One region of the Ensifer sp. B1-9 genome, then DNA from elsewhere that is predicted to be linked to it. Evidence: riboswitches for the same ligand, from Rfam matches in the RefSeq annotation. Region 1 holds a riboswitch; each other region holds the start of a gene.
What was found. Region 1 has a riboswitch for thiamine pyrophosphate ahead of thiC (phosphomethylpyrimidine synthase ThiC). Riboswitches for the same ligand answer to the same signal wherever they lie in the genome.
Positions count from the first base shown of each region.

Region 2: another riboswitch for thiamine pyrophosphate. It lies ahead of thiB (thiamine ABC transporter substrate binding subunit); the one in region 1 lies ahead of thiC (phosphomethylpyrimidine synthase ThiC).
Region 3: another riboswitch for thiamine pyrophosphate. It lies ahead of thiO (glycine oxidase ThiO); the one in region 1 lies ahead of thiC (phosphomethylpyrimidine synthase ThiC).

Region 1 covers NZ_JBCHVG010000009.1:78,825-89,379, reverse strand. Annotated here, with positions in the region: gene ACQ5BM_RS17915 (M20 aminoacylase family protein) at 1-280, shown strand, start outside; gene ACQ5BM_RS17910 (Zn-dependent hydrolase) at 309-1,547, shown strand; gene ACQ5BM_RS17905 (hypothetical protein) at 1,710-2,321, opposite strand; gene ACQ5BM_RS17900 (hypothetical protein) at 2,503-2,682, shown strand; gene thiC (phosphomethylpyrimidine synthase ThiC) at 2,914-4,731, opposite strand; TPP riboswitch at 4,822-4,950, opposite strand; gene ACQ5BM_RS17890 (sigma-54-dependent transcriptional regulator) at 5,048-6,412, opposite strand; gene ACQ5BM_RS17885 (sensor histidine kinase) at 6,416-8,284, opposite strand; gene ACQ5BM_RS17880 (dicarboxylate/amino acid:cation symporter) at 8,513-9,838, shown strand; gene ACQ5BM_RS17875 (helix-turn-helix transcriptional regulator) at 9,918-10,555, opposite strand, start outside.
Region 2 covers NZ_JBCHVG010000010.1:74,194-84,748, reverse strand. Annotated here, with positions in the region: gene ACQ5BM_RS19425 (argininosuccinate synthase) at 114-1,331, shown strand; gene ACQ5BM_RS19420 (multidrug effflux MFS transporter) at 1,388-2,626, opposite strand; gene ACQ5BM_RS19415 (MarR family winged helix-turn-helix transcriptional regulator) at 2,623-3,126, opposite strand; gene ACQ5BM_RS19410 (ABC-F family ATP-binding cassette domain-containing protein) at 3,307-5,136, opposite strand; gene ACQ5BM_RS19405 (thiamine diphosphokinase) at 5,140-5,790, opposite strand; gene ACQ5BM_RS19400 (GNAT family N-acetyltransferase) at 5,875-6,360, opposite strand; TPP riboswitch at 6,507-6,624, shown strand; gene thiB (thiamine ABC transporter substrate binding subunit) at 6,676-7,704, shown strand; gene thiP (thiamine/thiamine pyrophosphate ABC transporter permease ThiP) at 7,736-9,340, shown strand; gene thiQ (thiamine ABC transporter ATP-binding protein) at 9,337-10,056, shown strand; gene ACQ5BM_RS19380 (M48 family metalloprotease) at 10,339-10,555, shown strand, end outside.
Region 3 covers NZ_JBCHVG010000009.1:213,162-223,716, reverse strand. Annotated here, with positions in the region: gene ACQ5BM_RS18550 (thiazole synthase) at 1-390, opposite strand, end outside; gene thiS (sulfur carrier protein ThiS) at 394-591, opposite strand; gene thiO (glycine oxidase ThiO) at 588-1,559, opposite strand; TPP riboswitch at 1,717-1,837, opposite strand; gene bioB (biotin synthase BioB) at 2,265-3,275, shown strand; gene ACQ5BM_RS18530 (8-amino-7-oxononanoate synthase) at 3,272-4,417, shown strand; gene bioD (dethiobiotin synthase) at 4,414-5,052, shown strand; gene ACQ5BM_RS18520 (adenosylmethionine--8-amino-7-oxononanoate transaminase) at 5,049-6,317, shown strand; gene ACQ5BM_RS18515 (beta-ketoacyl-ACP synthase III) at 6,314-7,303, shown strand; gene ubiV (ubiquinone anaerobic biosynthesis protein UbiV) at 7,326-8,270, opposite strand; gene ubiU (ubiquinone anaerobic biosynthesis protein UbiU) at 8,278-9,255, opposite strand; gene ubiT (ubiquinone anaerobic biosynthesis accessory factor UbiT) at 9,246-9,764, opposite strand; gene ACQ5BM_RS18495 (UbiD family decarboxylase) at 9,893-10,555, shown strand, end outside.

The DNA.
Region 1 (10,555 bases):
CAACGATCCGGTGCTGACCGGCCATGCCTTTGCCGCGGCGGAATCCGTGTTCGGCCCCGAGAACGTCGCAACGGCCGCCGAGCCGATGACCGGTTCGGAAGATTTCGCGCGCTTTCTCGAGCATGTGCCAGGCTGCTTCGTCTTCATCGGTAACGGTGAGGCGTCTGCGCCGCTGCACAATCCGCGCTACGACTTCAACGACGATGCCCTGATCTTCGGCGCGCGCTACCACGCCGAGATCGTCCGGCAGCGACTGGCGCCGGCCAACACCCGGCCCTGATCAGAAACCGCATGAAAGCAGGACAAAGATGCCATTGCATTCCATCGACGCCGCGCGCCTGACCGGGCGCATCCGCGAGCTTGGCGAAATCGGCCGCGATCCTCAGGGGCAATTGACGCGACTGGCCGGGTCCGACAACGACAGAGCGGGGCGCGACCGTCTCGTCGCCTGGATAAAGATGGCCGGGCTCGACGTCGCGGTCGATCGGATCGGCAATGTCTTCGGCATCTGGCGCGACACGGGCAATAGCGGCGAAGCGCCGATCATGCTTGGCTCGCATATCGACACGGTCATCAATGCCGGCATCTATGACGGATGCTACGGCGTGATTGCCGCGCTGGAAGTGATCGAGACGTTGAAGGAGCGTGGCGTGACGCCGGCCCGGCCGATCGTCGTAGCCGCCTTCACGAATGAGGAGGGCGTGCGTTTTGCACCCGATATGCTCGGCTCACTCGTCTACGCCGGGGGCCTATCTGTCGAGACCGCGCTCGCGACCGTCGGCACGGATGGCGCGGTGCTGGGCGAGGAACTCGCGCGGATCGGCTATGCCGGCACTGTCGAGCCGGGGTTTCTCAAGCCCCATGCCTATATCGAGCTCCATATCGAGCAGGGACCGGTGCTGGAGCGTGAAGGGACGGCGATAGGTGCGGTTGAAAACTTGCAGGGCATCTCCTGGCAACGCGTCACCATCGATGGCGTCGCCAACCATGCCGGCACGACGCCGATGGCGATGCGCTGCGACGCCGGGCTTGCGGCCGCCCGCGTTGGTCTGTTCCTGCGCGAGCACATCGCCCGCTCGAACGCGCTGAGCGTGGCCACAATCGGCACCATGTGCTTCGAGCCTGACGCGATCAACGTCATCCCGTCGCGTGCGGTCTTCACCGTCGATCTGCGCGATCCGGACGAGGATCGGCTGCAGGCGCTGGAGACGGTGCTTGCAGATTTCCTTGTCCGCATCGGCGAGGAAGAGGGTGTCGAGATCTCGGTCGAGCGCCTGGCACGCTTCCAGCCGGTCGCGTTCGATCAGGGCATCGTCGCGGCCATCGAGGCCTCGGCGCATGCGCGCGGGCTGAAGAGCCGGCGGATGACCTCCGGCGCCGGTCACGATGCCCAGATGATCGCCCGCATCGCGCCGACGGCGATGATCTTCGTTCCGAGCCGCGACGGCATCAGCCACAATCCGCGCGAACACACCGACCCGGATGACCTTATCGCTGGCGCCGATGTGCTGCTCGACGTGGTCGAGCGGATGGTGGGTAGTCGCTAGAGGGGTAGGGGCATTGCGCGTCCGTTGATTAAACAGGATCGATATCGCGCCTCCCTCCGCTCCGTCATGCTCGGGCTTGGCTCGAACATCCAGACACAGGCGCTCCTTTGTCCGCGATGACCAGCGCAGGTCACCCTTCGGCGCGACGAAGCAGACGCCTCTTCAAGGCAATGTTTTCGTGTGAACGGCGCTTCTGCGGGATCCTGCATCGCTCTTCTGCCGGGTGGAGGACTCTGGCCCGCTCCCCTCGGCAGGCTCTTCCGGTGTCCGGCGGAAAAGGTTGAGGAAACTGCTGCCGCCGTGCCAGACGCTGCCGGTCGGTCCGTAATCTCGTGAGTCGCGCGACAATGAGGGACGCTCGCTATCCAAACCGACGGCGCCGCCTCCGCCGCCTGCGCCGGTCCCGCCGGGCTCGCCGTTTGTGCCGCTACCGTCGCCGGTGCCCGCATCGCCGCCGCCCTCTGCGCCGTTGCTTTGGACGCTTCCGCCACCAGGGCCCCTGAATGTGGCGCTTCCGCGTCCACCGCTGCCTGCGAGACGTCGATCGCCAGAGATGCTTGCACCGCTCTCGCCGTTTTCGCCACCTTGGTCGCTGCCGCCCGCGCCATTTTCACCGTTGCCGCCGCCGTCATCGGCGTCGTCCGCATGGGCGGCGGGAATCCAGGAAAAGCCCGCGGCAAAACTCCCGCTGTCGTCGAAGCGCGGCAAATCTCCAGCGAGTGCCAGAAAGCCGCCTATCGACAGGGCCGTCAGTCTCAGCAGGCTTGTCCTCAAGTCTTTCTCCTTGTGTAACCGGCGTCGTCTTGCAAGACCTTCTGTGCGGCAGAGGACGGCGGCTGAGCGCGAATGAAGGTTCGCCGGCGGCGACTTTTGCGCGAGCCCTACATATCGTTCAACCGATGAGGGGACAAGCTATTCCACGAGCGGCGCGGTGGAACGCCGGAAGGAACGCCCATTGACGGACCAGACTTTCTTGCTGCTGGTCTTGGTCGGCGCAGCCGGTGGCGATGGGCTGGCGGACACTGATGCGATGCAGGTCGCCGGCCCTGTCGATCCGCGCTTGTTCGCCATCCTCGACCAAGCCGCTTCGCGAGAGGAAATCGCGGTCGGCGAAGATCTGGGGACGCTTCGCTGATTTTGGCTCTCGAACTCGGCTCCGGCCAGCTCTGCCGCGAAAACGAACTGGCGCAGCCCGGCCAGTCCGGCGTCACTGGAGACCGGGCGATACCTATTTGACCTCGATCGGCGCCGGGCGACGGCTGGGCGCCGAGATAGAAGGGAGGCGCTCGCCGGCTCGAAATAGACAAAGCATTTGCCTTGCCGTCGGAAGGGAATGCAACGGCGCTCCCTCCCGACGCGTTTCGTTTTACCCCTCGGCTTCGATTTCGCCGACCGGCATATAGAGGTCGCCGCCTTCGCGGTACTTCGCGGCCATCGCCTCCAGCCCTTCCTTCTGCGCTTCGGCGCGGATGTCGTGCGAGATCCGCATCGAGCAGAACTTCGGGCCGCACATGGAGCAGAAATGCGCCACCTTGTGCGCTTCCTTCGGCAGCGTCTCGTCGTGGAAGTTGCGGGCTGTCTCCGGGTCGAGCGACAGGTTGAACTGATCCTCCCAGCGGAACTCGAAGCGGGCGCGTGACAGCGCGTCGTCGCGCACCTGCGCGGCGGGATGGCCCTTGGCGAGATCGGCGGCGTGGGCGGCGATCTTGTAGGTGATGACGCCCACCTTGACGTCATTGCGGTCCGGCAGGCCCAGATGCTCCTTCGGCGTGACGTAGCAGAGCATCGCAGTGCCGAACCAGCCGATCATCGCGGCGCCGATGCCGGAGGTGATGTGGTCGTAGCCGGGAGCGATATCCGTCGTCAGCGGTCCGAGCGTGTAGAACGGCGCCTCGCCGCAGACGGCGAGCTGCTTGTCCATGTTTTCCTTGATCTTGTGCATCGGCACGTGACCGGGGCCTTCGATCATCACCTGACAATCCTTGGCCCAGGCGATCTTCGTGAGCTCGCCGAGCGTCTCCAGTTCGGCGAATTGCGCCGCGTCGTTGGCATCAGCGATCGAGCCGGGGCGCAAGCCATCACCGAGCGAGAAGGAGACGTCATAGGCGCGGCAGATATCGCAGATCTCCTCGAAATGCTCGTAGAGGAAGCTTTCCTTGTGATGATGCAGACACCACTTGGCCATGATCGAGCCGCCGCGCGAGACGATCCCGGTGACACGGTCGACGGTGAGCGGGATGTAATGCAGCCGCACCCCGGCATGGATGGTGAAATAGTCGACGCCCTGTTCGGCCTGCTCGATCAGCGTGTCGCGATAGACTTCCCATGTGAGGTCCTCGGCAATGCCGTTGACCTTTTCCAGCGCCTGGTAGAGTGGCACGGTGCCGATCGGAACCGGCGAGTTGCGGATGATCCATTCGCGGATGTTGTGGATGTTGCGGCCGGTCGAAAGGTCCATGACCGTGTCGGCGCCCCAGCGGGTCGCCCAGACCATCTTTTCGACCTCTTCGGCCATCGACGAGGTGACGGCGGAGTTGCCGATATTGGCGTTGATCTTCACCAGAAAATTCCGACCAATGATCATCGGCTCGGATTCCGGATGGTTGATGTTGGCGGGCAGGATCGCTCGGCCGCTGGCGATTTCCTGGCGCACGAATTCCGGGGTGACATGATCGGGGATATGGGCGCCGAAGCTCTCGCCATCGCGAACTTTCGCGCGCGCATCGCGGCCGAGGTTTTCGCGGATCGCCACGAACTCCATTTCCGGCGTGATGATGCCGGCGCGGGCATAGGCAAGCTGGGTTACCGCCTTGCCGGCCACTGCCTTCAGCGGCGCATGCTGGAACGGGAAGGTCGGCGTCAGCCGGTCGCCGCTGGCAAAGCCGTTGTCCTCCGGCCGGACGGTGCGCCCCTCGTAGGTTTCCACATCGCCGCGGGCGACGATCCAGTTGCGGCGGAGCCGCGGCAACCCCTCCTCGATGCGGATTTCGGCATCGTCGGCGGTATAGGCGCCCGAGGAATCATAGACCGTGACCGGCGGTTCGCCCGAGGTCGGGTGCAGTGCGATCTCACGCATCGGCACGCGGATATCCGGATGCAGGATGCCGGCCTTGTGGACTTTTCGGGATGCCGGAAGCGGACCTTGGGTGACCGAGAGGGGGGTGGGCTTTGTGGCAATATTCATGACGAGGCTCCAAGTTTGCGATTGGAGACCCAGTTCTGATGCCGGAAGGATGAAAGACGCGCCGCCAGGTGCTGAACGCACAGAATCCTGGCTTCGATATCTGCACCGTCCCTACGCCAGTATGAACTGGATCAGGTTCAACGGGTCACTGCGCCACAGCCGGCGAGCCGGCCATCCAGCAGAATCTCAGCCCCTCGCGGGACCCCCCTGGTGAATGCCTAGAAGATAGCCATCGAACGGCACGGGTCGTCAAGCGCGAATTCGCCCGTTGCTCAATATGCAGGTTAAACGTGTATTCCCGGATATGGACTCGACACTAGTGGCCAGGTTTTTCCGGAACGCCGCGCTCCGCATAGTCGGCGCGGTTGATGCCGTGGCGCTGGAGCTTGTCGTAAAAGGTCTTGCGCGGAATGCCGAGCGCTTCGATGGTCGCCTTGACGTCGCCGCGCTGGGCTCGGAGCGCCTCCTTCAGGATCTCCGCCTCGTAGCGTTCGAGCCGCTCCGGCAGCGCGAAACCGGACTGTTCGGTCGAGGCAACGGGCTGCGCCAACGGGCCTTCGACGCCGAGCGCGACGCGTTCGGCAAAATGCGAAAGTTCGCGCACATTGCCAGGCCAGTTGTGCGTCATCAGGTGCTGCTGCACGGTCGGTGAGATGACGGGCACGTCACGCTTGAAGCGCTCGACTGCCCGGGTCAGGAAATGCGAGAAGAGCAGCGGGATGTCGTCACGGCGTTCGCGCAGCGGCGGGATCGACAACGTCACGACGTTCAATCGAAAGTAGAGATCTTCGCGAAAGTCACCGCGCTGCGCCGGGTCGCCGAGATCGATTTTTGCGGCGGCGATGACGCGGATATCGACGGGACGGACCTGATTGGTGCCGAGTGGCGTAATCTCGCGGGCTTCAAGAACACGCAGCATCTTGACCTGGGTTGCCGGCGGCATCGCCTCGATCTCGTCGAGGAACAGCGTGCCGCCGCTGGCGTGTTCGATGCGACCGACCCGCTTCTTCAAGGCGCCGGTGAAGGCGCCCGGCTCGTGGCCGAAGAGTTCGCTTTCGATCACCGTTTCCGGCAACGCGCCGCAGTTCAGCGCGACGAAGTTGCCGTTGCGGCGCCGGCTCCAATTGTGGAGCAGGGTGGCGACCACCTCCTTGCCGCTGCCGGTTTCGCCGGCGACGAGGACGTCGACATCCGTGTCGGCGATGTGCCGGATCGTCTGCCGCAGCCGCTCCATGACCGGTGTTTGGCCGATCAGCGGCAGGCTGTCGCCGGCCGTCTCCGCCGCCTGTTTCAACGCGCGGTTCTCCATGACCAGCCGGCGCTTTTCGAGCGCGCGCCGCACGCTCTGCACCAGCCGATCGGCGGCAAAGGGCTTGGGAATGAAGTCATAGACGCCATCCTGCAACGCCTGCACCGCCATCGGGATATCGCCGTGGCCGGTCACCAGGATCACCGGCAGGTCGGCATCGAAGGCGGCGATGCGGCGATGGAACGCCAGGCCATCGATGCCCGGCATGCGGATATCGCTGACGACGATGCCGTCGAAATCGGCATCGAGCGTCTCCAGCGCTTCAGCGGCACTTGCAAGCGAGGTGACGGCAAGGCCGGCAAGCTCCAGCGTCTGCTTCATCGCCCTGCGCAGATCGTTGTCGTCGTCGATGAGGTAAACGGACGGCTGCATCGCTCAGGCCCTTTTCAGGCGGACCGTGAAGACGGTGCCCCTGTCGCTGGTTTCGACTGATATCTCGCCGCCATAGTCGGCGACGATCTCCTTGGAGATGGCAAGACCGAGGCCGAGTCCTTCGTCCTTGGAGGTGTTGAATGGCGTGAACAGATCGTCGCGGATATGCTGCGGGATACCCGGGCCATTGTCGGCAACGACAAGCGAAACGGTGCCGGAGGGGCCGTCCTCGCAACGCACGCGGATTTCGGCGTCGGTCCGATTGCCGAGTGCTTCGAGCGCGTTCTGCAGGAGATTGATCAGGACCTGTTCAAGACGGATACGGTTGCCGAACACGCTGAGGCCGTTTTCCGGCAGGTCGACGACGATCGCATCCATGCGGCCGGCAAAGCGGCTGCGAAGGAGCATCAGCGCGCCTTCGACCACATCGCGCATCGGTGTCGGCTCGGCGACGAAGCGGCCCTTGCGGGCAAAGCTCCGGAGTTCATCGGTGATGGTGCCGACCCGTTCGGTAAGGTCTGCGATGCTGGCGAGGTTCTCCACTGCCGTTTCCTGCTGGCCGCGTTCGAGGAAGGTGCGGGCATTGTCGGCATAGGCGCGGATGGTGGCGACCGGTTGGTTGATCTCGTGGGCGACGCCGGCGGCCACCTGGCCGAGGATCGCCAGCCGGTTCGCCTGGACCAGCTCTTGCTGAACCGCCTGGAGTTTCTCGCCGGTGCGCCTGTGGTCGGCGATCTCCGTTTCCAGATGATCGCGGGCAAGGCTCAAGTCACGGGTACGCTCCGCCACGCGGCGCTCCAGTTCGTCACGGGCGGCACGTTCCCTCGCCGCCGCCAGCGTCAGCGCCTGGCGGCGACGCAGGAGGAAGGCGACCAGCGCCAGCAGCGGCACGATCACGGCCAGCGCGATCAGCCGGGCCTCCCGGGTTGCTGCGGCCAGGGCGCCGTCCAGCGGGGCGAGCTGTTCGAGACGCCAGTTGGTGGTCGGGACCATGGTTTCGACCCGCAGGAACCGTCGCTCCCTATCGCCCGGCAGCAGCGCGCGCAACTCGCTGGAACCGTTACTGGTGGGCTCGATATCGCGAAACGGCAGCGGCAACAGGGAAGCGTCACCAAATTGCAGGCTGTCACGGATAGCGGCGAGGCGATCGCGGGGAATGGTTCTGGTCGCCATGAAGCGCCAGGATGGAAAACTGGTGATCAGCACGATGCCGCGCCGGTCGGTGACATAGACGGGTTTGCCGGACGCAAGCCACTCCGCCTCGACGTCATCGAACTCGAGCTTGGCGACGACGACGCCGATCGGGCCGTCAGTGCCCTGGACCCGACGCGAGATGTAAAGGCCCGGCCGCTTGCTGACGGTGCCCATGGCGAAGTGCTCAGCCTTGCCGTCGCGCATCGCCACGCGGAAATATTCGCGGAAGGCGTAGTCGTTGCCGACGAAGCTCGTCGGTTCGTCCCAGTTGCTGGCGGCAACCGCAACGCCGTCAGTGCCGATCACATAGATGACGGCCGCGTCCGTATTGGCGGCGAGCGCTTGCAGCTTTTCGTTCAGCCGCTGCAGCGCCTGGCCATCACGTGTCGAAAGTGCCGCCTTCACCTCGACGTCGTCCGCCAGCACCAGCGGCGTCGAGCGTTGGCGCTCGAGCACGGCGCGCAGCAGCGAAGCCTTCAGATTGGCGTCGATCCGGCTTTGGGCATCGACCGTCTCGAGTGCCTGGCTGCGACCATATTCGCCGGCGAACAGAAGCCCGGCGACGAGCAGCGCCAAAGCGAGGCCGGCAAACACCAGCCAGATGCGGCGCATGGACCGGTCGAGATCTGCCAGGTTCAGGGGGGCGGACGGGGCATTGAACATCGCCTGATTGTGCATTTTTCCGCTCAGACTTCCAGATGACTTGTGCGGAAATCCGCTCAACTCTTCGTGCGCGTCGACCCGCATGCACAAAAGGTCCTCATCGATTCAATGGTTTGGCTCTGACCGCAGAGAACTGGCACGCCTGTTGCAAATGGCATCCTCATGACAGCCCGAGCTGTCGCGCATCGGAAATTGACCCGGGAGGCCCGGCATGACGCCGGACTGGGTCCAGTGGAGGATCTCATGATTATCGACCAATCCGCGGAACCGCGCGGCAAGACACCTTTCTATCGGCATCTCTACGTCCAGGTCCTGGCGGCGATCGCGGCCGGCATTCTGCTCGGCCATTTCTACCCGTCGCTCGGCACTGAGCTGAAGCCACTCGGCGACGCCTTCATCCGCCTCGTCAAGATGATCATCGCGCCGGTCATCTTCCTGACGGTTGCGACTGGCATTGCCGGCATGACCGATCTCGCCAAGGTCGGCCGCGTCGCCGGCAAGGCAATGATCTACTTCCTGACCTTCTCGACGCTGGCGCTGGTTATCGGCCTGATCGTCGCCAATGTCGTCCAGCCCGGCTCCGGCATGCACATCGATCCCGCCTCGCTCGACGTCAAGGCCGTGACGACCTATGCCGAGAAGGCGCATGAGCAGACGATCACCGGCTTCCTGACGAACATCATCCCGACGACGCTGGTCGGTGCTTTTGCCGAAGGCGACATCCTGCAGGTGCTATTCGTCTCCGTTCTCTTTGGTCTCGCGCTGGCGATGGTCGGCAAGAAGGCCGAGCCGGTCGTCGACTTCCTGCACGCGCTGACGCTGCCGGTCTTCAAGCTCGTCGGCATCCTGATGAAGGCCGCCCCGATCGGTGCCTTCGGCGCCATGGCGTTTACCATCGGCAAATACGGCGTCGGCTCGATCGCCAACCTGGCGATGCTGATCGGCACGTTCTATCTCACGTCCTTCCTCTTCGTATTCCTGGTTCTCGGCGCCGTCGCCCGCTACAACGGCTTCTCGATCATCGCGCTCATCCGCTACATCAAGGAAGAATTGCTGCTGGTGCTCGGCACCTCCTCGTCGGAAGCTGCACTGCCGGGGCTGATGAGCAAGATGGAAAAGGCCGGTTGCAAGCGCTCGGTCGTCGGTCTCGTCATCCCGACCGGCTACTCCTTCAACCTCGACGGCACTAACATCTACATGACGCTGGCGGCTCTCTTCATCGCCCAGGCGATGGATATCCCGCTGTCGCTCGGCGACCAGGTACTGCTGCTGCTCGTCGCCATGCTGAGCTCCAAGGGTGCCGCCGGCATCACCGGCGCCGGCTTCATCACGTTGGCCGCAACGCTCTCGGTCGTACCGGCCGTGCCGGTCGCCGGCATGGCGCTGATCCTCGGCATAGACCGCTTCATGTCGGAATGCCGCGCACTCACCAATTTCGTCGGCAATGCGGTCGCCACGATCGTCGTCGCGAAGTGGGAAGGTGAGTTGGACGAAGCGCAGATGGCCGCGACGCTCGGCGGTCGCGCGCCTGTCGCCGTTCCGCAGCCGGCGCTGCAGCCAGCCGAATAAGCTTGCCTCCCAAGGCATGACTGCCTAAGCGCAGTCCAGACGCGGCTCGTGGCGACACGGGCCGCGTCGTCGCTTGGACCTATTGATCGCTCAACGTCATCTTCGACTTCTCAGGCGCGCCGGCGTTGAGATAGGCGATGAAATCCCGGAGCATAGGCACCCGGCGCGGACGGAAACTCTCGTCCGTCATCCTGATGTCGGCGATGCGGTCGACGCGGAACTTGCGGAAATCCTGGCGCAGGCAACACCATGCGAGCAGCACCAGCATCTGCTCCAGATAGACGATCGCGAGCGGTAATACCTTTCTGTCAGTCCGTTTCTGCCCGGCGTCCACATAACCGATGACGACGGCGCGCTCCTGCCAGCAGGCCTCGCGCAAAAGGCTGACATCAGCCACCGGCGGATCCCTGCGCTCGAAGCGATAGACCTGCGAGGCGGCATGCAGTGCCTGGCGCTGCAGCCGGTCGGGCAACGTCGCCGTTATCTTGGAAAGCACCGCGCCTGCTGCCGCCGCGAGGTCCGGTTCGCCCATGTGCTGCACTTCTGCGAGGCCGAGCACGAGCGCCTCGATCTCCAGTCGCGTGAAGGTTTGCGGCGGCAAGGCGATGTCCTCCGTCAGCCGGTAGCCAAAGCCGCGTTCGCCGTCGATAACGGCGCCGGCAGCACGCAGGCTGTCGATGTCACGATAGAGCGAGCGCAACGACACACCGGTTTCCT
Region 2 (10,555 bases), on a different contig from region 1:
GCGGATTCGCGAGATCCGGCGTTCTAATGCTTGTATCGCCGCAGGTTCTGGCTAAAGTGCCGCAGATTTGCACGCGGCATCGCCGCCCTCCCAAGACCAGACGGACGGAAACCATGGCATCGCATAAAGACGTGAAAAAGGTCGTTCTCGCCTATTCGGGCGGTCTCGACACCTCGATCATCCTGAAGTGGCTGCAGACCGAACTCGGCGCGGAAGTCGTCACCTTCACCGCCGACCTCGGCCAGGGCGAAGAGCTCGAGCCGGCCCGCAAGAAGGCCGAAATGCTCGGCATCAAGGAAATCTACATCGAGGACGTCCGCGAGGAGTTCGTCAAGGATTTCGTCTTCCCGATGTTCCGCGCCAATGCGGTCTATGAAGGCGTCTACCTGCTCGGCACCTCGATCGCCCGCCCGCTGATCTCCAAGCACCTGATCGACATCGCCCGGAAGACCGGAGCCGACGCGATCGCCCACGGCGCCACCGGCAAGGGCAACGACCAGGTTCGCTTCGAGCTTTCGGCCTATGCTCTGAATCCCGACATCAAGATCATTGCCCCCTGGCGTGACTGGTCGTTCAAGAGCCGCACCGACCTGCTCGAATTCGCCGAGAAGCACCAGATCCCGGTTGCCAAGGACAAGAAGGGCGAGGCTCCCTTCTCCGTCGACGCCAACCTCTTGCACTCCTCGTCCGAGGGCAAGGTTCTGGAAGATCCGGCCCAGGAAGCGCCTGAATACGTGCACATGCGCACGATCTCGCCCGAGGCCGCTCCCGACAAGGCGACCGTCATCAAGATCGGCTTCGAGCGCGGCGACGCCGTCTCGATCAACGGCGTGCGCCTGTCGCCGGCGAGCCTGCTCGCCAAGCTCAACGAATACGGCCGCGACAACGGCATCGGCCGCCTCGACCTCGTTGAGAACCGCTTCGTCGGCATGAAGTCGCGCGGCGTCTACGAGACCCCCGGCGGCACCATCCTTCTTTCCGCTCACCGCGCGATCGAATCGATCACGCTCGACCGTGGCGCCGCACACCTCAAGGACGAGCTGATGCCGCGTTATGCCGAGCTGATCTATTACGGCTTCTGGTTCTCGCCGGAGCGCGAAATGCTGCAGGCCGCGATCGACAAGAGCCAGGAGCATGTCGAGGGCGAAGTGACGCTAAAGCTCTACAAGGGCAACGTCATGGTCGTCGGCCGCGAGAGCGCCAAGTCGCTCTACTCCGACAAGCTGGTCACCTTCGAGGACGACCAGGGCGCCTACGACCAGAAGGACGCCGCCGGCTTCATCAAGCTCAACGCGCTGCGCCTGCGCACGCTGGCCGCGCGCAACCGCTAAGACGAGCTCCGAAAAAAGAAGCCTCCGCGACCCGTTCGCGGAGGTTTTTTGTTGCCTTATTCCGCCGCCTCCGGCAGCGGCTCCTCGCGATCGGCAGTCGCGGCCAGCGGCTGCAACCGAACCGTCCGGCGATACCAGACATAGCTGAGGATGCAGACGAGGCCGAAGCTTGGGATGATCGTGCCGAGCGCCAGCACTGGCGCGCCGACCGCGGCGGCGATCGCCCCACCGAGCAGCCCCGAGCCCATCTGGACGAACCCCATGACAGCCGATGCCGTGCCGGCGATATCGGGAAAGGGCGCCATCGCCGCCGTCATCATATAGGGCATCACGAAGGCAATGCCGAAAGCGTAGAGACCGATCGGCAGCATGACCGACAGGAAGCTCGGCGAAAGCATATGCATGCTATAGGCAAGCGCGAGACTGGCAAGACCGATGAAGACGAGGCCCGCCGGTACCAGCGCCTGCGGCGTGAAGCGCCGCATCAGCAGCCGGACCACCACGGTCCCCGAAAAGAACAGGCCCGACTGCATCAACATGCCGACACCGAATTCGGTCGGCGTCAGACCCACCTCGTTGATGAGCACGAAGGGCAGCATCGTCGCCCAGGCATAAAGCGCGCCGACGGCACCGCCGATGACCAGCGTCGAGGAGACGAAACGGCTGTCGCTCACCAATCGACGATAGGCCGCAAGGATCGGCTTCAGATGCCCCTTGGCCGGATCGGGCGTCACGGTCTCGGCCATGAAGAACTGTACGGTGAGGCAAGCCATCGCGGCAAAGCCGACCATCAGGAAGAAGATCGACCGCCAGCCGAACAGCCCGAGCGCCAGGCCGCCGAGCGTCGGCGACACTGCAGGTCCAAGTGCCAGCATCATGCCGATCATGTTCATGATGCGCGCGGCTTCGGTTCCTGTGAACTGGTCGCGCACGATCGCGCGGGCCACCGTCATGCCGACGGACGCGCCGATGCCCTGCACCAGACGGCCGGCAAGGAGCACCGCAACCGACGGCGCGAAGGCGGCCATCAGACTGCCGATGAGATAGATCGCCATGAAGATCAGCGTCGCGCGGCGTCGGCCGATGACGTCGGAGAGCGTGCCGGAAACGAGCTGGGCAAAGGCGAAGCCGGCGAAATAGAGCGACAGCGTCATCTTGATCGCCGCCTCGCTGGAAGAGAAGGCGCGCACCAGCTCCGGCATGGCAGGGGTGTAAAGCGCCATGGAGACCGGGCCGAGCGCCACCAGGAAGGCGCCGATGATGCTCGTGCGCCGTTCGCTCATGCGACGCGTCATCGCGGGGCTCCGGGCTGTTCCTCGGACTTCTCGCCAGCCTCCTTGCCGGCAAGGCACGGGTCAAGCTCACGTAAGTTGTCTCGCAGGATGCGCAGGTTGGCGCAAAGAACCTCGCGGGTCGCCTCGTCGAGCCCGGCCGTATAGGCGTTCATCATCTCCCGCAACCCCGCCATCAGGTCGGTGAGCAGCGGGCCTGCCTTGTCGGTGATGACGACGTTCTTGGCGCGACGGTCCGCCGGATCCGGCACGCGGGCGACCAGCCCCATCGTCTCCAGCCTGTCGAGATAGGCCGAAAGCGTCATCGGCTCGATCCCCATGCGGGTCGCGATCTCGGCCTGCTTGATGCCCTCGGTAAGCACGACCTGGATCAGCGTGCGCGCCTCGCCCGGGGTGATGCCCAGATCCATGGCGTTGACCTTGCGATCGAAAGCCCCGCGCAACAGGCGCGAGACGTCGGTCAAAAGCATTCCAATGGTTTCGGATTCGAGTTTGAAGGGCATCAGCATCGTTCACATATGATATAATAAGCTTTACTTATCATATCTGACGGCACCATTCAACGCGCCACTGCGTGTTTCCCTGAAACCGAGCCGATTCAGGGATAAAAACATGCAGAAATTCAAAGCGTTACAGCGACCCTTGCGCGCCTGATATGGCGCGCGACGCCGTATGGCTGTCGCCTAGCCTTCGAGCTCCTCGCGCAGCATTTCAAGCTCCAGCCATTCCTCCTCCATGCGGGCCAGATCCGCACGAAGCTTCTCCAATTCCTGCGCGAGTTTCGCAAAAGCATTTGGATCTTTTGTGAAAAGGCTGGGGTCGGCCATCTTTTCCTCGCGCTTGGCCGCCTCTGCCTCCGCCTTGGCGATCTCCTTCGGCAGGTTTTCGAGCGCGAATTTCTGCTTATAGGAAAGCTTGCCCTTGGCGGCCTTTGGCGCTTCGGCGGCGGGTGCAGCCGTTTCGTTGGCCTTGGCCTTTTCCGCCTTTTCGGCTCTGCGCTTCTCCTCGATCGCGCCCTTGCGCTGCGCCATCATGTCGGAATAGCCGCCGGCATATTCGATCCAGCGGCCGTCCGGCTCCTCGGGGTTTGCCGGCGCGATCGTCGAGGTCACGGTGCGGTCGAGGAAATCACGGTCGTGGCTGACGAGGATCACCGTTCCGGCAAAGCCGGCAACGATCTCCTGCAAGAGGTCGAGCGTCTCGATGTCGAGGTCGTTGGTCGGCTCGTCAAGGATCAGGAGGTTCGTCGCCCGCGCCAGGATACGCGCCAGCATCAGCCTTGCCCGCTCGCCGCCGGAGAGTTCGCGGATCGGGGTGCGCGCTTGCTCCGGCTGGAACAGGAAATCCTTCATGTAACCGGTGACGTGGCGCTGCTCGCCATTGACCAGCAGGTTCTCGCCGCGGCCGTCCGTCAGGTAGTGCGCCAGCGTGTCGTCCAGATTGAGATCTTCGCGCTTCTGGTCGAGCGTCGCCATCTCGAGATTGGTGCCGAGCTTGACCGTGCCGCTGTCCGGTTCGATCTGCCCGGTCAGAATCTTCAGAAGCGTCGTCTTACCGGCACCGTTGGGGCCGACGAGACCGATGCGGTCGCCGCGGTGCACGCGGATCGAGAAGGGCGCAACGATGGTGCGCTCACCATAGGCCTTGCTGATCTTCTCGGCCTCGATCACCAGCTTGCCGGACTCCTTGGCATCGGCAAGCGTCGCCTGCACCGTCCCCTGCGGTCCCTTGTGGCCACGATAGGCCGCCCGCATCGTCTGCAGCTCACCGAGACGGCGCATGTTGCGCTTGCGCCGTGCGGTCACGCCATAGCGCAGCCAGTGTTCCTCGCGTTCGATCGCCTTGCCGAGCTTATGCTGCTCCAGTTCTTCCGCCTCCAGCACCTCGTCGCGCCAGGCCTCGAAGTGGGCAAAGCCGCGGTCGAGCCGGCGCGACTGGCCACGATCGAGCCAGACGGTCGCGGTCGACACCTTCTCCAGGAAGCGCCGGTCGTGCGAGATCAAAACCAGCGCCGAGCGGCTGCGGGTAAGCTCGTCTTCCAGCCATTCGATCGTCGGCAGATCGAGATGGTTGGTCGGCTCGTCAAGCAGCAGGATATCCGGCTCCGGCGCCATGACGCGGGCGAGCGCCGCCCGGCGCGCCTCGCCGCCGGAGAGCCGCTTCGGGTCTTCTTCACCGGTCAGTCCCAGATGCTGCAGCAGATAGGCGACGCGATAGGGGTCGTCGCTCGGGCCAAGCCCCGCTTCGGCATAGGCCTGCACCGTGTCGTAGCCGTCGAAATCCGGCGCCTGGTGCAGATAGCGGATAGTCGCCGAGGGATGGCGGAACACTTCGCCCGACTGCGCTTCCGCAAGACCCGCGGCAATCTTCATCAGCGTCGACTTGCCCGAGCCGTTGCGCCCGACCAGGCAGATCCGGTCGCCCGGCTCCACTTGCAGGTTGGCGCCGGCCAGAAGCGGCGTGCCGCCGAAGGTAAGAAAGATGTCGTCGAGTTTCAGAATGGGGGGCGCCAAGGCTCAGGCTCCGGTAAGATCATAGGGGCGGGCAAGCACGACGGCGCGGCCGCTCTTGAGGCTGAAGCGAAGGGGACCCTCCGCAACATTGGAAACGGTTCGGGACGAGCCGAACGGCAGGGTGAAATCGTCGAGCGGGTAACGCGCATTGACGATCGAAAGACCGGTAAGCTCCGTCAACCCCAAGACCGAAAAGAGACACCCCTTCGGCAGGTCAAGCTCGAGCGTGCCGGCAAGCAGCGGATAGGCCTCTTCCTCGCCGGAGGTCATCAGCACCGAAAGCCCGCGCTCGGCAAGGCCGACCGCCTGCAACAGGTGCAGGAAGGCATGGTCGCTGCGGGTGCCGCCAAGCGCACCTGCAAAGATCAAGCTGTCGGCACCACGCGACAGGGCAGCCTCGACGGCCATCTCGCCATCCGTGGCCGCCTTTGCCGCCGGATAGGACTCGCGCGGAACGGAGGCGAATTCGGAAAGCAGGGTGTCTTCAGTCGAATCGAAATCACCGACCCAGACATCCGGAACGACGCCGAGCAGACGCGCGTGCCGCATGCCGCCGTCAGCCGCGACGAAGCGGCTTCCGCCTAGCTGGCGTGTCAGCCGGTCGGTGCTTGTGAGCGCACCGCCAAGCAGAATGGTGAAGGTCGATCGAGCCATGGCAAAGCCCATAGCGCAAAGGACTGCGGAAGGAAAACGAAGAAAGCGAGAAGACGGTCGGATCTCAAGATTTTGCGAGGATCGTCAATGGCCTTCCGGCACCGGATCGGAAGAGAGCATGCCGGCATAGACGCCGGGCGTCGAATCCGGAATCTCGATCGCGCCGGCCACCCGCTCATAGAACTTCGCCGGACCGACCCCGCCGATGACCGCATAACCGTAGCCAGCCTCGCGCATCGCCGTCAGGCTTTCGATCAGCAGCGCCTCGCCGATGCCCTGCCCGCGCATGCCTTCGTCGACACCGGTCGGGCCGAAAAAACCGAGCGCCGTCACGTCGTAGCAGGCGAAACCAACGATGTTCTCTTCATGCACCGCGATATGAATGCGCGTCGGGGTCGAGGAAAAGGCCGCTTCCGCCTCGCCCGCCCAGCCGGGGCCGAAAGTCCTCTCGATCCAGGTGACGATCAGGCGGCGCTCGGGCGCCATGGCGCGGCGAATGCGGATGCCCGGGCCAAGCTTCGACTGGGGCTGCACCGGCAAGGCATATAGTCGAACGAGCATATCTGGCATGGCATTTCCTCCTCGCGGCTCCCTGCAGTTTTTGTCTTAGCGCAGCGTCCGGCTTACGCAAGCGCGGACGCCATGCCCTGAGCAGGCATCAACTCGACTTGCACCAAACACGCTTGCCATGGAACCAACGTGGCGGTAAATCTCTTGCCGCTCTAACGGGGTGCCTTCCGACCGCATGACGGCCGAAGGCTGAGAGGCGTGAAACGCCAACCCGCGGAACCTGATCCGGCTCATACCGGCGGAGGGATTAGACGCGATCGGATCGATACGCCCTTTTCCCATGCAACAACGAACTTTGGGAGAGAGGTGCTCGCCATGCCCAATTCATTGCAATTCAAATTGTTTAGCCGGCTAGCTCTGACTGCGGCCGCAAGCCTGGTTTTCGTCGGTGCCGCTGCCGCTGCCGACAGGACCCTGACGGTCTATACCTATGAGAGCTTCATCACCGAATGGGGCCCGGGCGCCAAGGTCGCCGAAGCCTTCGAAAAGACCTGCGAATGCAAGGTCAACTATGTCGGCGTCGCCGACGGCGTCGAACTCTTGACCCGCCTGAAGCTTGAAGGCGGCGCTTCGAAAGCCGACATCGTGCTCGGCCTCGACACCAATCTCGTCGCCGAAGCCAAGGCGACCGGTTTCTTCGCGCCGCACGGCATCGATGCCAAGGACCTGAAGGTACCGGGCGGCTTCTCCGACGACACCTTCCTGCCCTACGACTACGGCCACTTCGCCGTCGTCTACGACACCCAGACCTTGAAGACGCCGCCGAAGAGTCTCAAGGAGCTTGTCGAGGGCGACGCATCGCAGAAGATCGTCATCGAGGATCCGCGTACCTCGACGCCAGGCCTCGGTCTGCTGCTCTGGGTCAAGGCCGTCTATGGCGATGAGGCCGGCGCTGCCTGGGCAAAGCTCAAGGATCGCGTCCTGACGGTCACCCCGGGCTGGTCGGAAGCCTATGGCCTGTTCACCAAGGGCGAAGCGCCGATGGTGCTCTCCTATACCACCTCGCCCGCCTACCACATGGTCGCGGAAAACACCGACCGCTACCAGGCCGCAGCCTTCTCCGAGGGGCACTACATCCAGATCGAAGTCGCCGGCATGACCAAGAATGCCAAGGAGTCGGAACTGGCAAAACAGTTCCTGAGCTTCATGACCGGGCCGGAGTTCCAGTCGATCATCCCGACGACCAACTGGATGATGCCGGTTGGCGCCACCAGCGCGCCGCTGCCGGATGCCTTCAACAAGCTGGTCACTCCGGAAAAGACCTTCCTGCTGCCGTCGGAAGAAGTCGCGAAGAACCGTAAGGCGTGGATCGACGAGTGGCTTGCCGCGATGAGCAAGAACTGAGGCCGGATTGTTCGCGCTTCGCGAAAACCGCATGACGGTTGCCGCCGGGGCATTTTGCCTCGGCGCCTTCCTGCTCTTCGTCGGCCTGGCGATCGCCGCCTTGCTCGCTGAGACCGGCGGCGCGGGCGAACGCACCCTGTTCGACGCCTATATCTGGCGCGTCACCCGCTTCACGCTGCTGCAGGCAAGCCTTTCCACGCTGCTCTCCGTGCTCTTCGCCATACCGGTGGCACGCGCGCTGGCGCGGCGGCCACAGTTTTTCGGCCGCATCTGGCTCTTGCGGCTGATGGCGCTGCCGCTCGGTCTGCCCGTTCTCGTCGGCGCGCTTGGGCTGATCGAGATCTGGGGACGCCAGGGCTTCCTCAATGCGGGCCTGCGCTGGCTTGGTCTTGAGCAGCCGGTCAGCATCTACGGCCTGTTCGGCATCCTGCTCGCCCATGTCTTCTTCAACATGCCGCTGGCGGCGCGCCTGTTCCTTGCCGGGCTCGAGCGCGTTCCCGCCGAATACTGGCGCAGCGCCGCCAATCTCGGCATGCCGTCCCATGCGCTCTTCCGCTTCATCGAATGGCCTGTTCTTCGCGGCCTGCTGCCGGGTGCGGCCGGCCTCGTGTTCATGCTCTGCGCCACCAGCTTCACGCTCGTGCTGACGCTTGGCGGCGGGCCCGCGGCCAGCACGATCGAGGTCGCGATCTACCAGGCGCTGCGCTTCGATTTCGATCCGCCGCGCGCCATCGCGCTGTCCGGCCTGCAGATCGCCATGACCGGCGTCCTGCTTTTCATTCTCAGACATCTGGCAACGGAGCCGGAAGAGGGTATGACCGGCGGCCGCACGGTTCGCCGCTTCGATGGCACAGCGCCAATGGCACACCTCAATGACGGCGCCTGGATCGTCCTGGCATTGCTCTTCCTCATCGCCCCCCTGGTTGCGGTGGTCGTCTCCGGGCTGCAGGCCGATCTCCTTAAGCTCGCCCGGGATCCGAACGTGCACCGGGCGCTGATGACGAGTGCCGCGATCGCGCTTGCCTCGGCATTCGCCTCCGTTGCCATGGCAGCCGTCATGATCCGCGCCGCAGCGACAATGACCGCGCCCCGTCATGCGGGAAAGCTGGCATACGGCTTTGCCGGCATGATCGGCGCCAGCACCTCGCTCATCCTGCTGGTGCCGCCGGTCGTGCTCGGCGCCGGCTGGTTCCTGCTCCTCCGCCCCTTCGGTGATGTCGCGCGCTTTGCGCCTGTCATTGTCGTGGCGATCAATGCCCTGATGGCGCTCCCCTTCGTCCACCGTATCCTGGCACCGGCCATGGCGACGCACGCGGCGCGCTCTGAACGGCTGGTGGCAAGCCTTGGCATCCGCGGCTTTCATCGCCTGCGATGGATCGACCTTCCCGCCCTCCACAAACCGCTGCTGATGGCGCTCTCCTTCGCCATGGCGCTGTCGCTCGGCGATCTCGGCGCCGTCGCCCTCTTCGGTTCGCAGGACATGGTGACGCTTCCCTGGCTGCTCTATAGCCGAATGGGCAGCTACCGCACGGCCGATGCGGCCGGCCTCGCCCTCTTCCTCGGGCTTCTCTGCCTGATCTTCACCATCCTCGGCACGGCGGACGACGCCCGCCGGCCGGAAAGACGCAAAGCATGACTGAGCCCACCGCTGCCATAGAACTGCGCAATGTCGAGGTTCGTTTCGAAGCGACCACGCTGCGCTTCGATTGCACAATCGCCGCCGGCGGCATCGTTGCCGTTGCCGGCGCCTCCGGCACCGGCAAGTCGACACTCTTCCACCTCATTGCAGGTTTTGAAGATGCCGACCGCGGCGAGATCCGCATCCTCGGTGAGAACGCAGGCAACCAGGCACCTTCCGAGCGCCCGGTCTCGATGATCTTCCAGGACAACAATCTCTTCGCCCATCTCGATGTCGCGACCAATGTCGGCCTCGGCATCGATCCCGCACTTCGCCTGACGGACGAAGATCGGAAGAAGATCGAGGACGCGCTTCGCCGCGTTGGGCTTGAAGGCTTCGGGCGACGGCTGCCGTCCACGCTTTCCGGCGGGGAACGCCAGCGGGTCGCGCTCGCCCGCGCACTCGTGCGGCACCGCCCCCTCCTCCTGCTGGATGAACCTTTTGCTGCCCTCGATCCCGGGATGCGCACCGGCATGCGCACGCTTCTTCGCGAGCTGCACGCGGAAGAAGGCAACACCATCTTGATGATCACGCACCATCCCGAAGACGTGAAGGCACTGGCCGATAGCGTGCTTTTTCTCGACCAGGGGCGTATCATTGCCCACGATACGCTCGACCGCTTCCTGGAGCGGCGTGACAATGCGGCAATCGACCGCTTTCTCGGCAACGCGTGAAGGAGGGTGCAGTTTCGCCTCGCCCTCAGCCGATTGCCACAATTTGACCGCGACACCATGCGACGCGCGAAATATCCGGCCGTGGGCACGAATATTCGCGCATCCGTTGCCGTGATACCACGGGGCAACTATTTCTACCGAGACAAACTAGGCAGGTGGCGCTGAAATCAGATACAGCAAGACCAGGGCTGAACAGTCGCGGCGGAGCAACGCTGCCGGACTGAAAAAGTAGGACTTTCAACGCTGTCGTTCCGGAGCGATCGACGGGAAACGGGCTGAGGCATGGAGAGGCATACAGTCACACACGACCGGTTCCCGCCGAAGCGCGGACGGCTGCGTGCACGCGCCGTGGTTGCACTGCTCGCGACCACGCTTCTCTCCGCATGCCAGTCGGTGATCGAGCAAGCCTACGAGCCGACCGTTTCGCCTTCGTCCAATCCGCAGATTGTCGACGAGGTCCAGAAGAACGACCCGCGCGCAAAAATGGGCGCGCGCGAAC
Region 3 (10,555 bases), 130 kb from region 1:
ATAGGGGAAGACCTCGAAGCCTTCGGTCGAGAGGATGCGTGCCGCCTCGACCAGCCCGAAGACATCCGGTTGCAGCGTATCCTGATGGCCGATGACTTCGAGCTTGATCCAGTTCGTGCCGAACACCTCGCGGGCCATCCTGGCGGTCAGCACCGCCTCCGACACCGAGTGGCAGCCGGCGGTGTTCGGCAGCACGCGCACGCCGAGCGCGCGGATCAGTTCGAAGAAGGCGCCGCCTTGTTTCCCGCCGGCGGTTTCGCGACGAAGCGAGACTGTGACGACCTCGGTTGCCGACGAACGAACCGCGTCTTCGAGGGAGGCAGGCGAGGGGTAGCGGGCGGTGCCCAGAAGCAGGCGGGAATGCAGTTCCTGTCCGTAAAGCGTCAGCATGTCTCAGCCTCCTTTCATCGGCGAGAGAATTTCGATCCGGTCGCAATCGTTGAGGGAATGGGCCGAACGGTCGGCCCGGTGCACCAGCTCGCCATTGACGGCGGTAGCAAGCCAATCCCCTTCGAAGTCGAGTGTCGCCAGAAGCTCGGCAAGGGTCGTGACTGCGAGGTCGTGATCCTCGCCGTTGACAATCAATTTCATGCGGCGTCTCCCTTCAGGTTCCAGGCAAGCGCAAGGTCCGCCGCTTCCTCGGCCAAAGCCGGCGAAAGCAGGAAGCCGTGGCGGTAGAGCCCGTTGAGCGCGATGGTGTTTCCGGCGCGGTTGATGCGCGGCAGGTTGTCTGCAAAGGCCGGTCGGACGCCGGTGCCGGTTTCGAGAAGGCGCGCCTCGCCAAAGGCAGGGTGCAGCGCATAGGCGGCATTCAGCAATTCCATCAGGGAGCGGGCGGTGATCGGACCGCCGTCATCGGTTTCGATCATGGTGGCCCCGCACATGAAGAGGCCATTGCCGCGCGGCACGATGTAGAGTGGGATGCGCGGGTGGATGAGACGAACCGGCCGCGACAATTCCACTTCATCGCTCTGCAGGTAGAGCATCTCGCCACGCACCCCACGCAATCCGGCGGTGCTGTTGATTCTTGCTGCGCCGCGGCAGTCGGCGATTAGATCGTAGGCGCCGTCGCGATCCGTCTCGCCGATGAGCGCGACACCGCGTTCGACGAGCTTTTGCCTCAGCAGGCAAAGCGCTCGGCGCGGGTTAAGATGCGCCTCGCCCGGAAAGAACAGCGCCTCCCGGAAGCGCCCGGCAAGCGCCGGCTCCAGCACTGCGAGCGCCTCGGCATCGAGCCACTCGAAGCCGGAGGTGCGCGAAGCGAAGCGTTTGAGTTCGCCGGCGTCGCGTGGCGGGGCGACGACGAGGGTGCCGTTGCGCGATACCTCTCCGGGAAGCACCCGATCCCACCAATCGATGGCGGCGATGCCGCGTGTCAGCACCGGTTCCTCGGCGCTCTCGCGCTCGCACCAGGGCGCAAGCATGCCGCCGGCAAACCAGGACGCGGCCCCCGAGAAGTCTGGCTGCCGTTCCGCAACCGTCACTTCGACGCCTCGGGCGGTCAATTCATGGGCGCAGGCCAGCCCCACGACGCCGGCGCCTTTGATGAGGGCGCGCATGGTCAATGCGCCCAGTCGCGGCCAGCGGGACGTGTTGTGGGAAAAGTCGCGGTGAAGATACGCATTGCCGAGGCTCCATGATTGGAGACCCAGTTCGAACCGGAAGGGAAGGAAGGACGCCTTGCCGAAGTCAGTCCGCGCGAACGCGACGATTACGGCAGCGATGTCTGCACCGTCCCTACGCCAGTATGAACTGGATCAGGTTCAACGGGTCACTGCGCCGCGCAAACCGCCTAGCAGAATCTCAGCCCCTTGCCGGGACACCCCTGGTGAATGTTTCAAGACTGACGGGCTGGACCAGATTTTGTCAAGAGCCGCCGTCGCGCACATCGCGTATGGCCGTTCGAATCGGGTTCGGACCAAAATTATCTATAAAATTGAGGTGGCCGCACATTTCGGTGTTGCCGATTCACTGCTGATTAGTGGACGGACAGCGGGTTTCGAATGCTTCACGGAGGCAGGATAGCGGGCCTTCACTTTTTATCGTCCTGCCTTCTGCTGTAGGCGCTGTGGTTCTAAATCATGGAAATTATTTGAGTTATCACCCGTACGACGTCGAGCTCGGCTTTTGTCTATTCGCTCTATGGTTGCGCTTTTGTCGAGTCTCTCCTTTTGAATGGTTGCCCGGGTTCACTTCGAAAGAAATTATAGATAATATTAGATTCTATCTATTATGCCTTGCTGCGAATAGGGAAATGAACGCGCATGCTGGATGCAAGTACGATCGAGCCGACTTCGGTTGCCGCCAAGCCCGCCGAAACCGCGTGGGAATTGGCCAAAGCACAAGAAATCTATCATTCGCCCTTCAACGATCTGCTGTTTCGAGCGCATTCCGTTCACCGCGTCCATTTCGATCCGAACGCGATCCAGATGAGCAGGCTGCTCTCGATCAAGACCGGCGGCTGCGCTGAGGACTGCGGCTATTGCAGCCAGTCGGCGCACTACCCGACCGGACTCAAGGCATCGAAACTCATGGAGGTCGAACGGGTCCTTGCCGAGGCACGGAAGGCAAAAGCGGGCGGTGCGACCCGCTACTGCATGGGTGCCGCCTGGCGCAGCCCCAAGGATCGCGACATGGAGGCGATTGTCGCCATGATTAGCGGCGTGCGGGCGCTGGGCATGGAGACCTGCATGACGCTCGGCATGTTGACGCCGCAACAATCCGAGCGGCTCGCAGACGCCGGGCTCGATTACTACAACCACAATGTCGATACGTCGGAGCGTTTCTACGGCGAGATCATCACCACCCGCAGCTTTGCCGACCGGTTGGAAACGCTTGCCAATGTCCGCGACGCCGGCATCAAGGTCTGCGCCGGTGGCATCCTCGGCATGGGCGAAACCGTTGAAGACCGGGTATCGATGCTGGTGACGCTCGCCAATCTGCCTGTGCCGCCCGAAAGCGTGCCGATCAATATGCTGATCCCGATCCCGGGCTCGAAGCTCGCCGACGCGGCACCGGTGGATCCGATCGACTTCGTCCGTACGATCGCGCTTGCGCGCATCCTGATGCCCAAGTCCCACGTCCGCCTCTCGGCCGGCCGCACCGACATGAGCGACGAGATGCAGGCGCTCTGTTTCTTCGCCGGCGCCAATTCGATTTTCGTCGGCGAGACGCTGCTGACCGCCGACAACCCGGGCGAGGACCATGATGCGGGCCTCTTCCGCCGCCTCGGGTTGGAGCCGATGGCGCTTGCCGCAAAGCAGGACGCCGAATGACCGCGAGCCTCATTACTCGCCACGAGAAGACGCTACACGGCCTCGAACGCAAGGGGCGCCGCCGCGGACTTGTCGCCGGGGGCGGCATCGACCTCACCTCCAACGACTATCTGGCGCTTGCCGGGTCACCGCGGTTGAAGGCCGCGATTGCCGCTGCGATCGAGCGCGGCGTGCCGGTCGGGTCCGGCGGTTCGCGGCTCCTGCGCGGCAACCATGCGGAACACGCGGCGCTGGAGGCGGAGGCGGCCGCCTTCTTTGGCGCGGAGAGGGCACTCTTCTTTGGCAGCGGCTATGCGGCCAATGCCGCCTTGTTTTCGACGCTCCCGCAGCGCGACGACATCATCGTCCACGACGCCTTGATCCATGCGAGTGCCCATGAGGGTATCGCCGCAAGCAGGGCCGGCGCGGTCGCGGTCAAGCACAACGACGTCGACGCCTTCGCCGATGCGATCGGCACATGGCGCAAGCGCGGCGGCACGGGGCATCCCTGGATCGCCGTCGAAAGCCTCTATTCGATGGACGGCGACCGGGCGCCGCTTGCGGATCTTGCGGCACTTGCCGCGCGGCATGATGGATTTCTGGTCGTCGACGAAGCGCATGCGACCGGGGTTTTTGGACCGGACGGCCGCGGTTTGGCCGCAGAATTGGAAGGCCGACAAAATCTCGTCGTGCTCCACACCTGCGGCAAGGCGCTCGGCGTCTCCGGTGCGCTGATCAGCGCAAATGCGGTCCTGTGCGACTATCTCGTCAACCGTGCCCGCAACTTCATCTATTCGACGGCGCCTTCGCCGCTGATTGCCGCCGCCGTCCGGGAGGCTCTCGTGACGCTCGTAGATGAGCCTCGGCGTCGAGCAGCGTTCGATGATCTCCGGGCCTTCGCCAATCGCGCGTTCACCGACACCCTCGGCATCGAAGGCAGTGGCTCGCAGATCCTTCCGGTGCCGATCGGCGACAACGGTTGCGCCGTACGGATTGCCGCGCGCATGCGCAAAGAAGGCTTCGATATCAGGGCCATCCGTCCGCCGACCGTCCCAGAGGGGACCGCGCGGCTCCGGATCGCGATTACGCTGAATGTCGACCGTCCGACGATCGCGAATATGCTGGAGCGCTTGGCGCTCGCAATGGCGGAGGAGCGGCCATGATGCCCAGTTTCGTCGTCACCGGCACGGACACCGGCATCGGCAAGACGATATTCTCTGCGGCGCTGACCGATGCGCTTTCCGGCAGCTACTGGAAGCCAGTGCAGTCGGGGCTAGACGGCGAAACCGACAGCGAAGTCGTAGCGCGGCTCGGCAGGGTCCCACCCGAACGGGTATTGCCCGAGGTCTATCGACTCATGACGCCGGCCTCGCCCCACCTGTCGGCGCGGATCGATGGCGTGACGATCTTGCCTGAAGGGCTCTCTCCGCCGGCAGCGAATCGACCGCTGGTCATCGAAGGGGCGGGTGGGCTCCTGGTGCCGCTCACCGAGCGGGTGGTCTTCGCCGACGTGTTTGCGCGCTGGCAAATCCCGGTGGTCCTCTGTGCCCGCACCGGGCTCGGTACGATCAATCACACCTTGTTGTCGCTCGAGGCGCTGCGCCGCCGTGTTATCCCGGTCCTGGGCGTCGCCTTCATCGGCGACGAGCAGGCGGACAGCGAGGCGATCATTGCAGAACTGGGGGAGGTTCGGCGTCTTGGCCGGCTGCCGCGGCTCGATCCGTTGACACCGGATCGCCTGCAACAGGCCTTTCGCGAAAACTTCGACATCGACTGCTTCCATGGGGTGACGGCATGAGACGATCCCCGGTCTGGCACCCCTTCACCCAGCATGCCCTGGAGCCGCCGATGCGACGCGTCGTCCGGACCGAGGGCGCCTATCTCATCGACGACGACGGGTCGGCGATCCTCGATGCGATCTCGTCCTGGTGGGTCATCACCCACCGCCACCGGCATCCTGCCATCATGGAAGCGATCCGTGCTGCCGCGCAAACCTACGACCAGCTCATCTTCGCTGAATATACCCATGCGCCGGCGGAGGAGTTGGCGAGCGGGCTGATCGAGATCGCGCCACCCGGCCTCGCCCATGTGTTCTATTCCGACAGCGGCTCGACGGCGGTCGAAGTCGCACTGAAGATGGCACTTGGTTTCTTCCACAATCTCGGCCGGCCGCGCAACCGCATCTGCGTTCTCGAACATGGCTATCACGGCGACACGATTGGCACGATGTCGGCGGGAGAAAGGGGCGTCTTCAATGCGCCTTACGCGCCGCTGCTCTTCGCCGTCGATCGGCTGCCGTTTCCGGAGCCGGGTAAAGAGCAGATGACGCTGGATGCCTTCGAGGCGGCCTGCGCCTTCGGCGAGGTCGCGGCCCTGTTGATCGAACCGCTGCTTCTCGGTGCGGGCGGCATGAGGACCTACCCGGCTTCGGTCCTTTCCGAGTTGAGACGGATCGCCGAACGGCATGGCGCCCTGCTGATCGCCGACGAGGTGATGACGGGATGGGGAAGGACGGGCAGCCTGTTCGCCTGCGAGCAGGCTGGCATCACGCCCGATATCCTTTGCACCTCGAAAGGGCTGACCGGTGGCGCGCTGCCGCTGGCGGCGACGCTCTCGACGGCCGAGATCTTCGAGGCACATCTTTCGACGGATCGACGCAAGACCTTCTTCCATTCGAGTTCCTATACGGCCAATCCTATCGCCTGCGCTGCAGCCGTCGCCAATCTCGCCGTCTGGAAAAAGGAGCCTGTGCGGGAACGCATCGACGCGTTGACCGAGAGGCAGCGTCGGCACGTGGCGCGCTTTGCCGAGGATCCTCGCTTCAGCGATACTCGCCAGCTTGGTACGATTGCCGCCCTGGATCTCAAGGTTCCAGCCGCCGGTTATCTCTCCGAGGCCGGCCCGCGACTCAAGGCGTTCTTCCGCGAGCGCCGATTGCTGATCCGCCCGCTGGGCAACGTCATCTATCTTATGCCGCCCTATTGCGTCACGGATGCCGATCTCGACCGGGCCTATGACGCGATCGACGAGGCGGCGTCGCTATTCGTGGCAGGACGGCTGTGAGCGTCGCGCGCTCATCCCGCCTTGTCGGTTTCGGCCATGCGGTGCCGGCGCGGCGTGTTGAAAATGCTGAGATCGAAACGCAGCTCGGTCTCGATCCCGGTTGGATCGAGCGCCGTACCGGCATTCGCGAGCGGCGTTGGGTCGAGGCTGGCGAGACATTGACGGGACTTGCATCGAGAGCCGGTGCGGCGGCACTCGATGATGCCGGCATCCCGCGGGACGATATCGCCCTGACTTTGCTCGCGACCTCGACGCCCGATCATCTCCTGCCACCTTCGGCGCCGCTTCTTGCCCATCGGCTCAGGCTAGGCCGTTCGGGCGCGATCGATCTGGCCGGGGCATGCTCGGGCTTCCTCTACGCCTTGACACTCGCCGATGGCTTCGTCCGTTCGCAGGGAAAGCCTGTGCTGGTGGTGGCGGCCAACATTTTGAGCCGGCGCATCAATCCGGCGGAAAGGGCAAGCGCCGTTCTCTTTGCCGACGCGGCCGGCGCCGTTGTCGTTATGCCTTCCGATGATCCGCGGACCGGCTTGCTTGGTGTTGATCTTGCCGCCGACGGCAGCGGCTACGATCTGATCTCGATCGCCGCCGGCGGCAGCAGCCAACCATTCTCGCCGGGCATGCCGCCCGAGGATTTCCTGATGACGATGCGCGACGGGCGGGAAATGTTTGCCCGGGCGGTGGAGATGATGACGACGTGTGCCGTCCGCGCCATGAACGTCGCAGGCTGTACTGCGTCGGAGATCAGCCGCTTCGTGCCGCATCAGGCCAATGCCCGGATCTTCGACGCCGTCTGCGATCGTCTTGCCATCGCGCCAGCAAGAACCGTGCGCACGATCGCGAACTATGGCAACTCTTCCGCCGCGACGATCCCGTTCTCGCTATCGTTGGAGCGAGAAGAGCGGCCGTTTGAGCGCGGCGAGAAACTGCTGCTGACGGCGGCCGGCGCCGGGCTCACCGGAGGCGCGGTGGTGCTTGGTTTCTAACTGGCTGAGAGCACGGACGCTTTCATGCAGTCGGGGCTTCGCCGGCAATCGGTACCTTGACCCACGCCGCTCCCGTCTGGCCGTGGTGGAAGCCGTTGGAAAACGGGATGCCCGGATAGACGGATTCGAGCCGTACCAGGCTTTCCCCGATGGTGCGCCGGCCGGCAATCGCGTCGTCGTAGATTTCGGCGACTGCGACCATGTCGCAATCCTGTGGCGACAGCCGGATCCGGGAGACCCCGGCGGCGGCCAGTTCAGGGAGTTCCTGCATCAGCGCCTGGCAAGTGTGCGACATGGTCTGCACGCCGTTGAGAGCAAGGAAGGGCTGGCGGTCGAGCGTCTCGACGGTCAGGCCATCCGTGTCCTCGCCGCAGATGAACTGGCAGTTGTCCTTGATCAGGCCCTTGGAACGGGCATGGGTGCAGCGCGCCGAGATCGCCAAGGGCACGCGGCCGAAGGCGAAGACCTCGAAAGCGACGCCGGGATTGTCCTGAATGATGTCCCGCACCGATGCCATCGGCAGCTCCGGCGGTAAACAGATGCTCGCCGCCCCTCGTGATGCCAGCAGTCTTGCCGTGGCGCCGTTGTAGATGTTGACCAGCGGTCCGATCGAATGCGGCTTGCCGGCAAGCAGGTGCAGGGCGGATAGGTCGTTGGCCTCGATCGGATGGGCGCTGTCACGTACCAGTCCGCGTACAAGTTGGCTCTCTCGCTCCAGTGTCACGAGCGCCAGCGAGGCGAGGCTCACCTTTTTGCCGGCGCTTTCCAGCCGTTCGATGACATCGCCGATATGCGGTTCGATGAAATGCAGTCGCTTCGAGCAGACGGCCTCGCCGATCGTTACGTGGGCGATCGGCGCTTCGTCGGCGATGCGGAAGTAGAAGTCGCGCCACTTGGGGCCGTCCCAGAGATAATAGACCGGGCCGAGGCTCAAGGCCGGTTTGGATGGGCTGATGGACGTGGTCATGGGCCGGTTATCTCCAGCGCTTCTCATAGGCGCCTGTTGTCGTCTTTTGGCCTTCGCTCAGAGCTTTCAGCCGCGATACAAGCGCGGGCCGTTCGGCGGCGCCGGCGGTCAGCGCCCGCCGCATGACCGAGACGACTTCGGCAACATAAGCCTTGCCGCGTTGTCGTCCCTCGATCTTCAGTGCGCTGACGCCGGCGCTGCGCAGCGCATCGATATGATCCATGACGTCAAGCGAGACCGGATCCTCGAAGGCGTAGCCGCGTTCCTCGGCAATGTCGAAGCGCCCCTTGCAGAGCGTCGGATAGCCCGCGGCCTCGCCGGCCGGGAAGCGGTTGATCGTGTAGTTGCCGAGCTCGGAGACGAGTTCGCGCCCGTCCTGGCGGTAGCGCACGTGGCTGGCGGGCGAGCAGACGCCGTTCATGTTGGGCGACTTGCCTGTGGCATAAGAGGACAGCGAACAGCGCCCCTCGGCCATCACGCAGAGCCCGCCAAAGGCGAAAACCTCGATCTCGCAATCGATCTGCTTGGCAAGGCGGGCGATGTCGGCAATCGTCAGCGTGCGCGGCAACACGATGCGTTTTGCCGCGAAAGCCTCGACAAGGAACCGCACGGCATCGGCATTGGAGGCGGAGGCCTGCACCGAGACGTGCAGCCGCTGCTGCGGATGGCGCTCTACAGTGTAGGCCATCAGGCCGAAGTCGGCGAGGATGACGGCATCGGCACCGAGTGCCACGGCGTCGTCCACCGCCTGGTGCCAAAGCTTCTCCTGGCCGGCGCGCATAAAGGTATTGATCGCGACGAAGGTCATCACCTTGCGCTGCTTGGCATAGGCAATGGCCGTTCGCAGTTCCTCTCGCGAAAAGTTCAACCCGGGGAAATTCCGGGCGTTGGTCTCGTCGCGAAAGCCGCAATAGACGGCGTCGGCGCCGGCATCGACGGCTTCGCGGAAGGCGGCCGGCGTGCCGGCGGGGCAGATCAGTTCCATTGGGAAGCCTCCTCCTTGAGAACGCGGCCAAGTGCGCGTTCTCGGATCTCCTCCCCGGCGCGGCGTATGAGTGGCGCGAGCGGCCCGCTCATGCGCGCGAGATCGATTGGTAGATCGATTTCGCAATCGTCGAGGGCATTGCGCAGCGCCAGCATCGCCTCCATGTCGCCGCTGACCGTGAGATCACGGGAGAAGAAGACGGCGTCGCCATCGATGCGCCCTTCGAGCAACGCCAGCAGCAGGACGAATTCGCCTTCCATGCGGGCGTCTGACGCGGGCGCGCGCTCCTTGCGATGGACGGAGATACGCCGCACCGACGGCTCGACCAGAAAGCTGATCGGCAGATCGGACGGCAGGAAGGCGTAGCGCTTGGCGGCATGGTCGGCGAGGCGATCGAAGAGGCCGGGATGGGCCGCGATCACGCGGGCAAAGACCCGTTGCACCACGCTTTCGATGGCGACGATGGGAACGAAGCTGAGGGGTGCGGTGATCGCGAGCGGAAGGGTCATTTACTACCTGTGGGGCGGGCTGCGGAGCGACGGAATCGGACGATGCGGCGCATGCTAGACGCCCGCCGCCGGCGGTTGTTTGCGCCACATCAAAGACAAGGGCCATTCGCCGCCACAAAACAGGCTCCATGAACAGGACCTTTCGCCCATCTCAGGGCTTCGCAACGCTTCGGGATTTTGTCGATACGCTTGAACGTGAAGGCGACCTGAAGCGCATCTCGCGACCCGTTTCGCTGGTGCACGAGGTGACCGAGATCCACCGCCGCGTGCTCGCGGCCGACGGGCCCGCGCTTCTTTTCGAGCAACCGGTCGATGCCTCTGGTGCCGTGCAGCCCATCCCGCTTCTTGCTAATCTTTTTGGGTCGGAACGCCGGATCGAACGTGGTTTCGGCCTGATGCAGGGAGGACTCGATGCGCTTGCCGGCGCCTTGGCGGAACTGCGCGATCCACGAGCGCCGCAATCCCTGCGCGATGCCTGGGACAGGCTGCCGCTGTTGAGATCGGCGATGTACATGCGGCCGCGAAAGGTGGCGCGTGCGCTTTGCCAGGAAATCGTGTGGCGCGGTCAGGAAATCGACCTCGGCCGCCTGCCGGTTCAATGGTGCTGGCCCGGCGAGCCGGCGCCGCTCATCACCTGGCCGCTGGTGATCACGCGTGCGCCGGATGATCCACTGGATGTCAATGTCGGCATCTACCGCATGCAGGTGCTAGGCCCTGATCGCGTGATCATGCGCTGGCTCGCCCACCGCGGCGGCGCCCGCCACCATCGCCTGTGGCAACGCTTGGGTCAG